Regions from separate parts of the Clostridium sp. B9 genome, predicted to be linked through region 2. Evidence: riboswitches for the same ligand, from Rfam matches in the RefSeq annotation. Region 2 holds a riboswitch; the other holds the start of a gene.

Region 1 (8,332 bases), 1.2 Mb from region 2:
AGCTCTTAAGTATGTATTTAAGAAAGATGATGAAATGTCTAGTGATGATGCTGAAGGAGATGTATCAAGCTTTGGTGCATTATGTACTGCTTTATCAGCTACAATAGGTACAGGTAATATAGTAGGTGTGGCTACAGCTATAAAGGCTGGAGGTCCTGGAGCATTATTTTGGATGTGGATAGCAGCCTTTTTTGGAATGGCAACAAAATATGCTGAAGGTGTACTTGCTATTAAATACAGAACAGTAGATGCGAATGGACAGATGGCTGGGGGCCCAATGTACTATATACAAAATGGTCTTGGATTAAATTGGCTTGCTAAGCTTTTTGCTTTCTTTGGAATAGGAGTAGCATTACTTGGTATAGGAACTTTTGGACAAGTTAAATCAATAACTGATGCAGCAAGTATAACATTTAATACTCCAACTATAGTGACAGCAGGAATAGTTACTATATTAGTTGCCTTGGTTGTCTTAGGTGGAATAAAAAGAATATCTAGTGTATCAGAAAAAGTTGTTCCTTTAATGGCTGGTCTTTATGTTTTAGGCGTAGTAATAGTTATTGCTTTTAATATTCATGAAGTTCCAAAGGCTATAGCTTTAATAATAGAAAGTGCATTTAACCCAAGAGCTGCATTAGGTGGAGCGGTAGGTGTTAGTATAATTACTGTTATGAAAAGTGGAATAGCTAGAGGAATATTTTCAAATGAAGCAGGTCTTGGAAGTGCTCCAATAGCAGCGGCAGCAGCTAAGACAAAGTCACCAGTAAAGCAAGGACTTATTTCTATGACAGGTACATTTTTTGATACAATACTTATTTGTACTATGACGGGTATAGTTATTATACTAACTGGTGCTTACTCAGGAAACTTAGAAGGAGCAGCACTTACAACTCAAGCTTTTGAAATAGGACTTCCTATTGCTAACATAGGAACATATATAGTAAACATAGGACTTATGTTCTTTGCTTTTACAACTATATTAGGATGGAACTATTATGGAGAAAGATGTGTTGAGTACTTATTTGGAGTAAAGGCTATAAAACCTTATAGAATACTATATATAACTTTAGTTGGTGTAGGATCATTCCTTCCATTAACATTAATATTTATAGTTGCAGATATAGTAAATGGATTAATGGCGATACCAAACCTTGTAGGTATTATAGGACTTAGAAAAGTAGTTATAGAAGAAACAGAGGAATTCTTTAAAGAAAAGTCTTTAAGTGAGGCTAAGGTAGAATTACAAGGAACTGTTTTGAATTAATATAAATAAAAATCCATGAGCTTTTTAGGCTCATGGATTTTTTGTTATCTTCCTTGGTTTGGAAGTTTACTTCTAACAATATCTTCAACTTTTTTAGGAAGTGCAGCAAGTTCTTCTTTAGTAAGTTTATCTGTATAAATAGGTGGATGAATATATAAGTTAACTTCTTGACCACCCTTTATGAAATAATGGTTTGCTTCCATTACTTTATATGTTCCATCAATAGTAAATGGAAGTATTGGAACCTTTGATTTAGTTGCTAATTTAAAGCTACCTGCTTTAAATTCTCCCATTTTACTACTTCTACTTCTTGTTCCTTCTGGGAAAACAGCCATTGAATATCCTTCTTTTAAGTATTTTATTCCTTCTAATATACCAGCCATAGCTTTTTTAGGATGTTCTCTATCTATAAAAATACCTCTTGAAAAATTCATCCAGTGTTTTAATATAGGCATTTTTTCAAGTTCTTTTTTTGCTATAAATCCTTTTGGTTTATCAATATAGTACATAACTACAGGGATATCCATATTGCTTTGGTGGTTACCAACTAAAAGAACTGGTCCTTCTGGAATGTTTTCTTGACCTTCTACATGTACTTTAATGTTGGCATGGTCTAAGAAGCTCTTAACTATACCTCTAGTACATTTATAAATATATTCTTCACGCTCTTCTAATTTACCTTCTTCTTCTAATTTATTTATTTTCTTAACATCAGGTAATGACTTTATTAATGTCCAAGTATAGCCTTTACCATACCAATATATAGATCTAAACATATATTTCTCCCCTTTAACATTACTAGTTACTAAGTAATATTATAACAGTTTGAAAAAAATATCAAATATATTGCTTAGTAAAAATTTATAATAATAAAAAAATATTAAATATTTACTTATGAGAAAACTTATACTATAATTTACCAAAATAGAATAATTTCTTATCATGAGAGGTGGAGGGACTGGCCCTGTGAAACCCAGCAACCAATAGTTTTATAATTGCAACAATATTTTAAGTATTGATATAGACTTTATACAATTTATAGATAAATTTAATATTATTAAGTCTGTATATAATTAATTTAAATATAATGTTTAATACTTATCTTTAACCATTGCTATGAAACTATATTGGTGCTAAATCCTGCAGGTTTACTGAGAGATAAGTACAAAATTATAATGAGCGATTTTTGCCTAAAGGATTATTTCCTTTAGGCATTTTTTATTTTAGGAGGGATATTATGAAAATTAAAGAGATATTTAATAAGAAGGAATTTGTTTTATCATTTGAGGTTTTCCCACCCAAAGAAACTACTCCCATAGAAAATATATATAATACTTTAGAAAATATACAGGAACTTAGACCGGATTTTATAAGTGTAACTTATGGAGCAGGTGGAAATTTTAAAAGCAATAGAACTATAGAGTTGGCTTCTATTATTAAAAATAGGTATGAATTAGAGGCTTTAGCTCATTTGACTTGTATAGGTGCTAAAAGAAATGATATTGAGGATACGTTGACTGCTTTAAAGAATAGTGGTATAGAGAATGTTTTAGCTTTAAGAGGAGATAAGGGATTAAATGATATAGTTTCAGATTATGATTCATCCATAGATTTAGTAAAACATATTAAAGATTTTAAAGGGATAAATATTGGAGGAGCATGCTATCCAGAAATTCATCCAGAGGCAACTAATAGAAAGGTAGATTTAGATTTTTTAAAGAGAAAGGTTGATGCAGGAGCAGAACACTTAATATCTCAGTTATTTTTTGATAATAATACTTTTTTTGAATTCTTAGAATATTGTGAGATAAAGGGAATAAATGTACCTATTCAAGCGGGAGTAATGCCTGTAGTAAATAAAAAACAGATAGAGAGGATATTATCCCTTTGCAAAGCAAGATTCCCTAAGAAGTTTATGAAGATAGTAAATAAGTATGAACATGATAAAGAAGCTTTAAGAGATGCTGGAATAGCTTATGCAACTGAGCAAATAATAGATTTAATATCTAGCGGAGTTAGAGGTGTACACTTATACACAATGAATAACTCATATGTTGCACGGAATATAGTTAGCGGAACAAGAAATATTATAGATTCGGTCAATAAAAAGGAAGAGGTGTCTTAAGGAACAAAATGAAGATTAATAATATAGATAAAAAAGAGGTTATTAGATATTTAGGCATAAAAGGTGAAGTGGAGGAGTTAGATTTAATTTGTAAATGTATGGAAGAATGTAGGGAGTTGGTTGATTATAGGGTAGCTTATAGAGAATACACTATAGAAGAAAATGAGGTAGGATTAGAAATAAAGGATACAAATAAGAATTTATTAGGTATCTCTATAAAAAAATATTTAAAGGGATGCTACAAAGTTATTTTAATTGGAGTTACATTAGGATATGAAGTAGAAAAGGCTATTAAAAGATATGGGAAGGTAGATTTATTAAAAGCTTTAGTTTTAGATGCTTGCTCTACAGCTGCTATAGAAGGTGTTTGTGATGAAATAGAAAATTCTATAGATGAAAAAGTGAAAGCTAATAAGGAATTCACAAGAGGAAGATTTAGTCCTGGTTATGGAGATTTTCCAATAGAGTTTCAAAAGGATTTTTTAGAACTTGTGGATGCATCAAGGACTATTGGATTAAATGTCACAGAGAGTAATATTTTAATTCCAAGAAAATCAGTTACGGCAATAATAGGGGTAAGTAAGTTTAAAAATAATAAAAATATTAGAAGTTGTGAGCAATGTGGTTTCTATAATAAATGTAATTACAGAAAAGGTGGGAAGAAATGCTATGATTAAAATTTTTGATGGAGCTATGGGAACAATGCTTCAAAAAATGGGATTAAAGGTTGGAGAAAATCCAGAACTTTTTAATATAAAGAATGAAGAGGTTATATTAGAGATTCATAAAAGCTATATTGAAGCTGGAGCAGATATTATAACAACAAATACATTTGGAGCAAATAGAAAAAAGTTAAGGGGGTTAGACTTTAGTTTAGAAGAGGTTATAACAAAAGGGGTAGATATAGCAAAGAAGGCAAGAGGAAATAAGGAGGTTAAAATTGCTTTAGATATAGGGCCCATAGGGGAACTTTTGGAACCTATGGGAATCTTAAGTTTTGATGAGGCTTATGAAATATTTAAAGAGCAGGTGGTAGTGGGAAAGAAAAATGGAGTAGATTTAATACTTATAGAAACTATGAGTGATCTATATGAGGCTAAGGCTGCCATACTTGCTGCAAAGGAAAATTCAGATTTACCTGTTTTTTGTACTATGAGCTTTGAAGAAAATGAAAGAACATTTACAGGATGCATTCCTGAGAGTATGGCAATGACTTTAGAAGGCTTAGGTGTAGATGCTTTAGGAGTAAACTGCTCTTTAGGTCCAATAGAAATGGAGAATATAGTTAGAAGAATAGTAAACTCAACAAACTTAGAAGTGATAGTACAAGCTAATGCAGGTATGCCAAGCTTAGAAAGTGGAGAACTTATTTATAAAGTTGATGAAAGAGCTTTTGGAGAATGTGCAGAGAAATTTGTTGAATTAGGTGTGAGTTATATAGGAGGATGTTGTGGGACAACGCCAGAGTATATAAATGAGATTTCCAGTAGGCTAAAAGGAATAAGACGTAAAAAGAGAGAAAAAGTAAATGTAGGTGGAGTTTGCACACCATCCTTAGTAGCTAAGGGAGAAAATGAAATTTCTATAATTGGAGAGAGAATAAATCCTACAGGTAAAAAAAGATTTAAAGAGGCCTTAATAAATGAGGAGATTGATTATATAGTAAGACAAGGGATAGAACAGGTAGAGGCAGGAGCTAAGATATTAGATGTAAATGTAGGAATACCTGAAATAGATGAGAAATACATGATGGTTAAGATAGTAAAAGAGCTACAGAGTATTTTAGATACTCCTCTTCAAATAGATTCATCAGATCCTAATGTAATAGAGGAAGCATTAAGATATTATAATGGAAAGTGTATAGTGAACTCTGTTAATGGAGAAGAAGAGGTGTTAGATAATATACTTCCTTTAGTTAAAAAGTATGGAGCTATGGTTGTAGGGTTAACTTTAAATAATAAGGGAATACCTAAAACCTGTGATGAAAAGTTAGAAATAGGAAGGTTTATAATAAATAAAGCCTTAGCTTATGAAATAAGCAAGGATAATATAATACTAGATCCGTTGGTATTAACTGTTGCTACAAATCAAAAGGAAGTAAGAGAAACTTTAGATGCTCTTAGAAAAATAAAAGAAGAGCTTGGAGTTAAAACTGCTATGGGTGTCTCTAATATTTCCTTTGGACTTCCTAATAGAGAAAATATAAATGAGGTCTTCTTAGGTATAGCTCTAAATGAAGGACTAGATTTTCCAATAGTAAACCCTAATAAAGAGGGGATAATGAAAACTATTAGAGGTTATGAACTTTTAAGTGGAATTGATGAAGGGGCTAATAGATATATAGAGCATTATTCTCAAAATAAAGAAGAGAAAAAGGGTGAAGAAAAAGTAGTAGCTTCTATAGACTTAAAAGATATAGTAATTAAAGGGAGAAGGGGAGAGGCAAAAGAAAAAACTAAGGAATTATTAAAAGAGAAAGAAGGGATGGATATAGTAAATAGTTACTTAATTCCTGCCCTAGATATAGTAGGAGGAAAGTTTGAGAGAGAAGAGATATTTCTTCCCCAATTAATAGCTTCAGCAGAAACTGTTAAGGAGTCCTTTGAGGTTATTAAATCTTCTATTGATTTTAAGGGAGGAGAAGTTTCAAAAGGAAAAATAGTTTTAGCTACCGTAAAGGGAGATATACATGATATAGGAAAAAATATCGTTAAGGTAATATTAGAAAACTATGGATATGATATCATTGACTTAGGGAAAAATGTAGAGCCTAAAATAATAGTTGAGACTTGTCATAAACATAAAGTTAAACTTTTAGGATTAAGTGCTTTGATGACAACAACTCTTAAAAGTATGGAGGATACAATTGAAATTCTCAAAAAAGAAGGCTTAAAAACTAAGGTTTTTGTTGGTGGAGCAGTTTTGACAGAAGGATATTCAAAGAAAATAGGAGCAGACTTTTATGCTAAGGATGCCAATAAGGCTGTAGAAATAGCAAAACATATATTTAAGAAATAGATGGGAGAACATTAGAGATGAAAGAATTAGATTTACAAAAAGATTTTATAATAGCTGATGGAGCTATGGGAACTAAGCTTATGGAAGCAGGCGTTGATTTGAGAAAAACATCTTCTGAAATATTAAATCTTCATAATAAAGAGTTAATAGAAGAAATCCATAAAGAGTATATAGAGTCAGGAGCTGAAATTATATTAAGCAATACATTTATGTGTAATATAATAAATGCTAAAAAGAATGGATATTCTTTAGAAGAGGTTGTAACTAATGCTCTTGAAATTGGAAAGAAAGCATCAGGAGATAAAGTTTCATTAGCTTTAGATATAGGACCACTTTCATATTACTTAGATGAATATAGTGATAACTTTAAAAAAGTAATTGAAGAAAATACGGAAAGAATAATTAAGGTAGGAAAAGAAATTTATGATTTAGTTTTATTTGAGACACTAGGGAGCATTAAAGAAGGTGAAATAGCAGTAAATAAAGCTAAAACATTAACTAACAAGCCAATAATATGTTCATTCACTTTAGCAGGTAAAAAAGATATAGAAAAATTTTTAGATGAACTTTGTAATAGTTTTAATGATAGTGGAATAAGTGCGTTAGGAATAAATTGTACTGAATATGAACTAATATTAGAAGCATTAAAAATATTAAAGAATAAAACAAAACTTCCTATTATGATAAAAGCAAATTTAGGTATGCCAAAAAGAGTGGAGGGAGAGTTAAAGTATGCTCAAAGTCCATTAGAGTTTGAAGAATTTTCTAGAAAAGCTAAGGAATTAGGTGTGAAAATAATAGGCGGATGTTGTGGAACAACTCCAGAATATATAAGAGAGCTTAGAGATTTAGTATAAGTATTTAAAGCAAATCTAAAATTAAAAATTGGGGAGATCTTTATGGGGAATAATAGTGGACAGAAAAAATTAAATTTAGAAAATCATTTAGAAAGAATTTTTGGAGAATTTCCAGTAATTGAAACAAATAGATTTATACTAAAGGAAATATCAGAAATTTATAGGGAGAATTTTATCGAGATATTTTCTGATAAAGAGGTCATGAAATATTCAGGAATAGAAGTCTCAGATCCAAGAAAACAAGCAGATTTTTATCTTAGAAAAGTTGAGGCAATGTATAATAATAAAAAAGGGATAAGATGGGCAATAATCAATAAAGAAAGTGGCGAGTTTATTGGAGATATAGGCTTTTATAATATAGACTTTTACTCTAATAATACAGAGATTGGATATACTATAGTTAAAAAGTTTTGGAGACAAGGAGTTGCTTCAGAGTGTATTAAAGCTATGAAAAACTTTGCTTTTGAAAATTTAAATATGAATAGAATTATAGCCATGATAGATAGCAATAATATTTCATCAATTAAATTATCAGAAAAACTTGGCTTTCATAAGGATGGAGTATTAAGAGAACATTATTATAATAATAGTAAAGATGAATACATTAGTATATGTGTTTATTCATTAATAAAAAATGATATTAAATATATATAAATAGTTTTTATAAAGCATATCAAAGTTATTTTGATATGCTTTATCTTTTATTAAAAATATATTTATCCATATTTAATTTTTACTTTTAACTAGTTTTGGTTTATAGATATAAATCCAAACTTATTTAAAGCATATTAATTAAAATAGAGGTTAAAAATTAAATAACCTATAAAAAGTCCACTAAACATATAAGATTGAAAATTGAAGAAATGTGTTGTAAACGTATATAATCTAGATATAGTTAAAGAACTTTAGATAAGGGAGAGGTTAGGTATGAAAAAAGTACACGTAGTTTCACATAGTCACTGGGATAGAGAGTGGTACATACCATTTCAAAAACATAGAGTTAAATTAGTAGATTTCATGGATTCATTAATAGATACATTAGAGAATAATGAGCATTTTAAATTCTTC
Region 2 (8,332 bases):
AAATTAATCCTTGTGAATCCTTATCTAATCTTCCTATTGGGAAAATTCTTTTCTCATGATTAACAAAGTCAACTATGTTTCCTTTTACTTTACTTTCAGTAGTACAAGTTATTCCAACGGGTTTGTTTAAAGCTATGTAAACTAACTCATTGTCAACCTTTAATGGCTTTCCATCAACTGAAACAACTTGCCCTTTTGAAACTTTAGTTCCTGTTGATGCTTTAACTCCATCAACCTTTACTCTTCCTTGTTCTATAAGCTTATCAGCTTCTCTTCTAGAACAGATTCCAGTTTCACTTATGTACTTATTTAATCTTACTTCATCTCTTACTTCACTCTTATTTGAAATAATGACTGTATTCTTTTCTGAAGCCTTCTTTGCAAACTTTGGCTTACTTTTGCTTATTGGCTTTTGCTCAGTATTCTTTTTACTTTGAGATCTTTTATCTCCTCTTTGCTTTGGTTTATTAGAAAAGCTTCTTTCTTTTCTATTGTTCTTTTTAGCTATTTTACTCACTATAAATAATCCTTTCCTAATTATTTTTCTTTTCATATCCTGAATTATTTATTTTTATTTTAAAGTTATTAGTAGGTATCTTGTCATTATTAACTTGATCTACATATTCCATAACCTTATTTAAATCAACAGTATCAACCATTTCTCCTGTTATATAAACATTAACAACTCTATTTGGAGGCATCATTTCTTCTTTCTCAAAACCTTTTAAGACTGCAATCATACCCTCTTCAAATTTATAGTTATCTAAATCTAATTCCGTTACTAATATTCTTCCTTTTTCAGTAGGAGAATAACTATAAACTACTCTATCAAATCTATTTAATCCTAATTTCACCTTAGAAGTTCCTTGTATTAAAATAGTAGTTTCTTGTTGCTTATAGATATATGTATATCCTCCAATAAGTACAGCTAATATTAATATTGTACTTACTATTATTTTTCTATAATGCTTTAAAGTCTTCTTTTCCTTACCAGAAAGCTCTTCTCCAACTTTATCTTCACATCTTGTTTTTATTCTTACAAATTGACCATCCTTAGTCATTATTATAGTACTTTTTTTGCCCTCTTTAATGACTAAACCTTTATAAATAACCTCTTCTCCATTAGAACCCTTTATAACTGCAAGAGCTTCTAAATCCTTAAAAGTTATATTTAAGTATGTTGCCAAATTGGTATAGTCAGCACTATATAGTAAAATCATATATGCAATTATATAGTCTGACCATTTAACTATCTTTTCATTACTAAATCCAGTTTTTTTGGCTATAACTTTTGTACTTAGTTCTCTTCTATTTAGAATCTTTCTTAAGAGAACCTCCTCATCTACCAAGTAATATGCTATGTTAAGTATTAAATTTCTTTCTTCAATATTATAAAATTCAGAAGTTAAATTTTTAATATCAACTTTAAAACTTCTTAGCTCCTTTAAGAAAACAGAAATTTCTTTTTTCAAAGCAGCCTTATCTAAATTCTTTTTAATATTTCTACTTGAAAAAATATACTTATCTCGTCTGAAAGTTACTTCACTCACCTTCTCCAAACTCCTTTATTTATATATTTTACAAAAAATAAGACTAAGGCAAAAACCCAGTCTTATTCTACTAATTTTCCTTTTACTATTACTCTATTCTTAGCATCAATAGTACATGTAACTATAGTCATAGTGGCATCATCAGTTGGATTTAAAGCCTCTGTTTCACTTGGAGTAACTTGATACATATCAGTTACTTCATAAGTATATTTCTTACCATTATAAGTTACATAAACCTTGTCCCCTTTTTCAAGCTTATCAATTTCTTTAAAAGCTTCTCCAAAGTAAGACATTCTATGACCAGCTATTGCAAAATTACCTTTTTCACCTGGCATTGGCGCTCCTGGAAAGTGTCCAACAACATATTTTATGTCTTCATATCTAACACCTTCTATTATTCCTATTTCTAAATCAATCTTAGGAATACTTAATATACCAATCCCATCACCCTCTTCAAGTTTGGCTTTTGAAGGTTTTTTAGTACTTGCTTCTTCTGCATTAGCATTAAGTTTTTCTTTCGCTGTTCCCTCTTCATTCAACTTAGCATCTTCTTGTTCTTCACCCTCAGGAACATCAAAAGTTAAGCTTTTAAAACTTTCTAATACAGCCTGTTGTTGCTTATAAGTATCGTATCTCATCCAAATGGTTACACCTATAAGACCTACTCCAACAACAATCAGAAAAATTCCTAGAATATTTCTAATTTTTCCCCACACTTCTCAATACACCCTTTCTATTTAATTTTGCCCTTTTATTATACCATAGCACATATTATATCTATATAAAATTTTAAGAGGTATAATATATCTTTTACAATTATTTGATTTATGCCCATAAACTAATTTTACTTTAATATAATACTGCTTTTGTTACAAACAAATTTTCTTTTTTAATGTAACTTAATAAATCTCATATCAAAATATAATATATTAGACTTTGATATGAGATTTATAATTCTATATAATTAATCATAAAGTATTTTATTTAACGCTCTGTTTTAAACCGTTGTTACTTTCTAGATATAATTAGAAATCAACACTCACTTAAAACAAAGCCATATTTTAAAGAGGTGATTAAGATGAGAATAGGTATGGGGTACGATGTACATAAACTTGTTGAAAAAAGAGATTTAATCCTTGGAGGAGTTAAAATCCCTTATGAAAAAGGGCTTTTAGGTCACTCTGATGCAGATGTTTTATTACATGCTATTATGGATTCACTTTTAGGAGCTTCTGCCCTTGGTGATATAGGTAAGCACTTCCCAGATACTGATCCCAAATATAAAGGTGCAGATAGCATAAAATTACTAGAGTTTGTTGGTGAACTTTTATATAAAAATAATTATAAAATCTCAAATATAGATGCAACAATAATAGCTCAAAGACCTAAGATGGCTCCGCATATTCCTAAAATGAGAGAAAATATAGCTAAAGCATTAAAAATAGATTTAGATCAAATAAATGTTAAAGCTACAACAGAAGAAGGTCTTGGCTTCACTGGTTCAGGTGAAGGTATATCTTCTCAAAGTATTTGTCTTATAACTAAACAAATATAAAATAAGACTATGTTTTAAATCAACACTTACTTAAAACATAATCTAAAATAAAAAACTGTGGATAAGATTGCCCCAAATCTTATCCACAGTTTTTTCCATATATAATTATCCCCTTTAAGTGCTTATTGCTATAAAATTATTGAGTTACTGCAACATCTAAGTCAGCACTTGGTACTGTAACTTCTTTCTTTTGGAAAAATGCTATAAATATTATTGCACTTATTCCCATTAAGTAAGGATAGAATAAAAATTTCATTATTTCAAATGAAGTTAATCCAGTTAAAGCTGCTGCTGACATTAATTGTGCTCCATAAGGTATTATTCCTTGAACAGAACATGAAAACATATCTAATATTCCTGCAACTCTTTTTGAATCTAAATTATACTTATCTGAAATATCTTTAGCTAAAGGTCCTACTGTTACTATAGCTATAGTGTTATTAGCTGTACATGCATCAACTAAACTTACTAATAAACCAACACCAAATTCTGCCCCTCTTTTGCCATTAATCCTCTTAGTAACTAAATTTAACACATAATCTATTCCGCCATTCTCTTTTATAATTTCAACAATTCCCCCAATTATTATTGAAATTAATATAAGTTCACTCATTCCAGCAACCCCAGCTGAAATTGAATCAAAGAATATTTTAATACTCATAGATCCTGTTAAAAATCCTATTCCACCAGCTAAAACTATTCCACCTGATAATATAGCTATTACATTAACCCCCATTAATGCTGCTACTAATATTCCTAAGTAAGGTACAACCTTTATTAAACTATACTCATAGTTTCCAGCCATAGAAACATCTGCTCCACTTCCTAGGAAAGCATAAGCTATTACAACTAAGATTGCTGCTGGTAAAACAACTTTAAAATTGACCTTAAATTTATCTCTCATTTCACACCCTTGAGTTTTAGTAGCTGCTATTGTTGTATCAGAAATCATTGATAGATTGTCCCCAAACATTGCTCCACCGACTACTGCTCCAACAATCAAAGGTAATCCTATATTTGTTTTTTCTGCTATCCCCATAGCTATTGGTGCTATAGCAGCTATTGTTCCCATTGATGTTCCTAAGGATATAGCTATAAATGATGCTATTAGGAATATACCTGCTATAAGTATGTTTTGAGGTAATATTGATAATCCTAAATTAACAGTTGATTCAACTGCTCCCATATTCTTTGCTACTTCTGCAAAAGCGCCTGCTAATATAAATATTAGACACATTAAAATTATATTACTGTTTCCAGCCCCCTTACAAAAAGTCTCTATATTCTTCTCAATTCCATTCTTTCTATTCATGAAAATACCAACTAAAGCTGCTATTATTCCTGGAACTAAAACAGATACTGAGTAAAAATCCTTCATCAAAATTGAAGTTCCTAAATAGATTGCTACAAAAATTATTAATGGTAATAATGCTGAAAATTTACCTTCTTTTTTCATTTTCTCTCCTCCTAATCTATTTAATAAACCTATCTTTATTTATCCTACAAAATAAAAAAACTCCTATCCTTAGATAGAAGTTATTATTCTTACAGATTCGTTTTCTTATCTCTCAGTTTCTACCGCAGGATTTAGCACCGCTATAAATCTTTGCACAACAAAATATTACTGAATCTAAACTTTTTAAAATCAGTATAGTTTAACCGCAAAGAATTACCGGTTGCTGGGTTTCACAGGGCCAGTCCCTCCACCTCTCTTGATAAGATTTATTAAATTTTATTTTCTAAATAGTATCATGCTACTTTTTCAATGTCAATGATATTTTGCACTTTTTAACATTTTATTCATTTAATGATTATTTGTTTACTAATTTATATAATAAGCTTTCTAAAGCTATTCCTTCATTTGGTGGATAGTCAAATTGTTCACTATATTCAATAGCTTCAGCTATAAAATCACAAGCTTTTCCCAGAGATTCTTCTATAGATTCGCCTCTTAATACTCCACCAATTAAAAGTGAAGCAAAAGCATCTCCAGTTCCGCAATAAAAAGCATCTATTTTTTTATGAGAATATGTGTAAAACATATTTTCCTCTTTATCATAAAGAACAGTATCAATATATTCTTTTCCTTTTATGCTAGGAACACTTGTTATTATGCTTATTTTAGGACCTAATTTACTCAAAGAAATTAAGAAATCTTTTACTTCTTCCTTAGTTAAATCCTCTTTGTATTCTCTTCCTAAAAGTAAAGTAGCCTCTGTTATATTTGGAGTTATTATATCTGCACTTTTTATTAAGATTCGCATCTCATCAATCATTTTTTCATCCATTCCATCATATAACTTTCCGTTATCAGCCATAACTGGATCTATAACCACTAAAGTATCATTTTCTTTAAAATCTTTTATAAAATCCTCAACAAATTTAACTTGCTTTGGATCTGCTAAATATCCACTATATATACATTGAAAATCTAAATTTAGTTTTTTCCAATGATTTTTTGTTTCATATATAAAATCACTTAATCCTCTAATAGCTGGTTTTCCAAATCCATCTGTATGCGTTGATAATACTGCAGTAGGAAGTGGACAAACTTGATTTCCCATTGAAGATAATATAGGAATTATAGTTGCCAAAGCTGCTCTTCCATAACATGAAATATCATGTATTGCAGCTACCTTCTTCATTGGTCTCATATATTTATCTCCCTTCAAATATCCACAAAAATTTTATTCTTTAATATTATATTGTTTACTTAAAGTTATATCAAATGTATCGATTCTATTATATCCCCTTCAAAGTTATGTCTTAAGATATAACTGAAAATAACTACTCACTTAAAATAAAATATTATTGAAAATTAGATGTTATTTCATAAAAAGATCTATATAACTTTATCTAAAGTAATATCTTTTTATAAAAAAAAGCATCGCTTAAGTTAAGCGATGCTTGGTGCACCATCAGGGATTCGAACCCTGGACTCCCTGATTAAGAGTCAGGTGCTCTACCAACTGAGCTAATGGTGCATATTTACTTTTATTTAACTTCTTAACTATTATTGAATAAATTTACAGTCATAGTTAAAAAATGGAGCGGGTACCGGGAATCGAACCCGGGTATCCAGCTTGGAAGGCTGGTGTTCTACCATTGAACTACACCCGCTTAGTATGTTTATATATTAACATATTGTTAATATATTGTCAACAAGTTTTTCCATAAAAAATTTGGCTGGGATAGCAGGATTCGAACCTGCGAATGACGGAGTCAAAGTCCGTTGCCTTACCGCTTGGCGATATCCCAGTATGGTGTACCTTAAGGGATTCGAACCCCTGACCCACGGCTTAGAAGGCCGTTGCTCTATCCAGCTGAGCTAAAGATACAAACTTGAATCAACAAAAATTATTATACATATTTCTTTTTAATATGTCAACATTTTTTTATATTATTTTTATAATTTTATTTTAATTAATACTAAGCGTGTTGATTTTAAACAACATCTTCCAAATATTTGAATAATACTTTTTTAAATATTGCTTCATCTTCTTTATTTTTATGAGCATTAGCACATACTTTAAACCATTCTTCAGCAGTCATTCCTATAGTTTCTTCATAGCATTTCTCACAATCAGTTTGTAAATTAGTATCAACAACGAATTTTCCTAATTGTTCAGCATTATTAAAAACTTTTATATATAAAAATTCATCGTCATCTCCAAGCCAGTTGTTGTTAAATCTACTACAAAAGATTCTTAACTTTCTCATTCCATTATCAGCACTTAACCCATTTATTTTTTTTAAGGCTGCAATATCATTTTTCATTTTCTTCTTATCTTCTTCACTAGCTTTACTATTTATCATAGAAACTATTTTTTCAACATCAATTGATGGTATATGTGTTATTAATTTTTTCTTACCTTCAACCCATTTATAATAGGCTTCTGGCATAAAAACGTATTGAATAAATTGTACTAAGCGATTAAAGTTTGGAACCATTACCCAAACATTTTGTATTCCAACATTTCTATTAAATATCACATAATGTAGATATTTTGTATCTTCAGTTATAGGTTCATTTTTGAACATTCTACCTTTTAGGGTTTCATTTTTTCTTATTAACTCACCCCAAAACTTTTCGGGATTTTCTTCTTGTTTAAATTTTTGATGAAATAAGTTACGCATTGCAAAACCCCCTTTGTATATACGTTATACTTTAATTATATTGTTAACTTTTTGTTACATCAAAGCTTAAAAAAAACTATATTTCCTTATATATCCTCATATAGTTCTAAATACCTTACTTATATTGATAAAACCTATTTTTTATGCTATTTTAGTACTATAAATGGGTATATAAAAAAGTGAGGAGGATTATATGTCTTATTATTGTGAAATTTGCGGTGATTATGCAGATGTTCACCACATAGTTCATAAATCAAAAGGTGGTCTAGATTTCAATTTAAACTATAAATATTTATGCAGAAAACACCACCGTTCTAAAAGTGGTCCTCATAGAGATAAGGTCATTGATTTAAAATATAAACTTGAAATGCAAAATAACCTTTTTGAACTTTTTAAAAAGGATTTTTATACAGGAAATGAGGTTAAGAAAATGCTTGGTCTTACACCTGGTTCACTAAAAAAACTTACTAAAGACCTTAAACTATTTAAAGAAGGCTACTCTAAAGATGATTTAATATTTAGACTTATGGGAAAAAAGATTTATTCAGAAGAATATATAGAAGATTTTATATTGCAAAAAGCAATTAGTTGTATTTAAAGCTAACAAGAAAATAACTCTTGTTAGCTTTTTTTGTAATTAATTTGTATGTTGGTTTGTATATATTACGTTATATTATTTTTTAGAAAAATTATTAAAAGCACAAAAAAACAACTGAAATCTCAGTTGCTTTACTATGGAGCGGAAGACGGGACTCGAACCCGCAACTTTCACCTTGGCAAGGTGACACTCTACCATTGAGTCACTCCCGCATATTTATTTTTTTCATAAATGGAGCGGGTACCGGGAATCGAACCCGGGTATCCCGCTTGGAAGGCTGGTGTTCTACCATTGAACTACACCCGCTTAGTTTTGGTGCAGATGAAGGGAGTCGAACCCCCACGCCTAAGGCGCTAGATCCTAAGTCTAGTGCGTCTGCCAATTCCGCCACATCTGCAAAACTATACTATTATTATAATATTTTTAATTTTGCATTTCAAGTATTTTTCTGTAAAATTTTCTTTTTAAATTTAATTTATAATCACAGTCTAT

What was found. Region 2 has a riboswitch for S-adenosylmethionine ahead of ACQZHJ_RS15865 (Na+/H+ antiporter NhaC family protein). Riboswitches for the same ligand answer to the same signal wherever they lie in the genome.
Region 1: linked by a shared signal. The riboswitch ahead of metF (methylenetetrahydrofolate reductase [NAD(P)H]) and the one ahead of ACQZHJ_RS15865 (Na+/H+ antiporter NhaC family protein) in region 2 are both predicted to bind S-adenosylmethionine.

Annotation. Positions count from the first base shown of each region.
Region 1 covers NZ_JBNWKA010000003.1:2,347,854-2,356,185, reverse strand. The annotation lists gene ACQZHJ_RS10490 (alanine/glycine:cation symporter family protein) at 1-1,264, shown strand, start outside; gene ACQZHJ_RS10485 (lysophospholipid acyltransferase family protein) at 1,309-2,040, opposite strand; SAM riboswitch class I at 2,199-2,429, shown strand; gene metF (methylenetetrahydrofolate reductase [NAD(P)H]) at 2,502-3,389, shown strand; gene ACQZHJ_RS10475 (methionine synthase) at 3,398-4,066, shown strand; gene ACQZHJ_RS10470 (homocysteine S-methyltransferase family protein) at 4,059-6,407, shown strand; gene ACQZHJ_RS10465 (homocysteine S-methyltransferase family protein) at 6,425-7,264, shown strand; gene ACQZHJ_RS10460 (GNAT family N-acetyltransferase) at 7,307-7,918, shown strand; gene ACQZHJ_RS10455 (alpha-mannosidase) at 8,192-8,332, shown strand, end outside.
Region 2 covers NZ_JBNWKA010000003.1:3,533,777-3,542,108, forward strand. The annotation lists gene rluF (23S rRNA pseudouridine(2604) synthase RluF) at 1-517, opposite strand, end outside; gene ACQZHJ_RS15850 (anti-sigma factor domain-containing protein) at 534-1,550, opposite strand; gene ACQZHJ_RS15855 (class D sortase) at 1,613-2,266, opposite strand; gene ispF (2-C-methyl-D-erythritol 2,4-cyclodiphosphate synthase) at 2,629-3,105, shown strand; gene ACQZHJ_RS15865 (Na+/H+ antiporter NhaC family protein) at 3,242-4,561, opposite strand; SAM riboswitch class I at 4,664-4,827, opposite strand; gene ACQZHJ_RS15870 (pyridoxamine kinase) at 4,917-5,759, opposite strand; tRNA gene ACQZHJ_RS15875 (tRNA-Lys) at 6,014-6,089, opposite strand; tRNA gene ACQZHJ_RS15880 (tRNA-Gly) at 6,152-6,225, opposite strand; tRNA gene ACQZHJ_RS15885 (tRNA-Gln) at 6,289-6,363, opposite strand; tRNA gene ACQZHJ_RS15890 (tRNA-Arg) at 6,367-6,443, opposite strand; gene ACQZHJ_RS15895 (hypothetical protein) at 6,550-7,242, opposite strand; gene ACQZHJ_RS15900 (HNH endonuclease) at 7,436-7,840, shown strand; tRNA gene ACQZHJ_RS15905 (tRNA-Gly) at 7,978-8,052, opposite strand; tRNA gene ACQZHJ_RS15910 (tRNA-Gly) at 8,073-8,146, opposite strand; tRNA gene ACQZHJ_RS15915 (tRNA-Leu) at 8,154-8,237, opposite strand.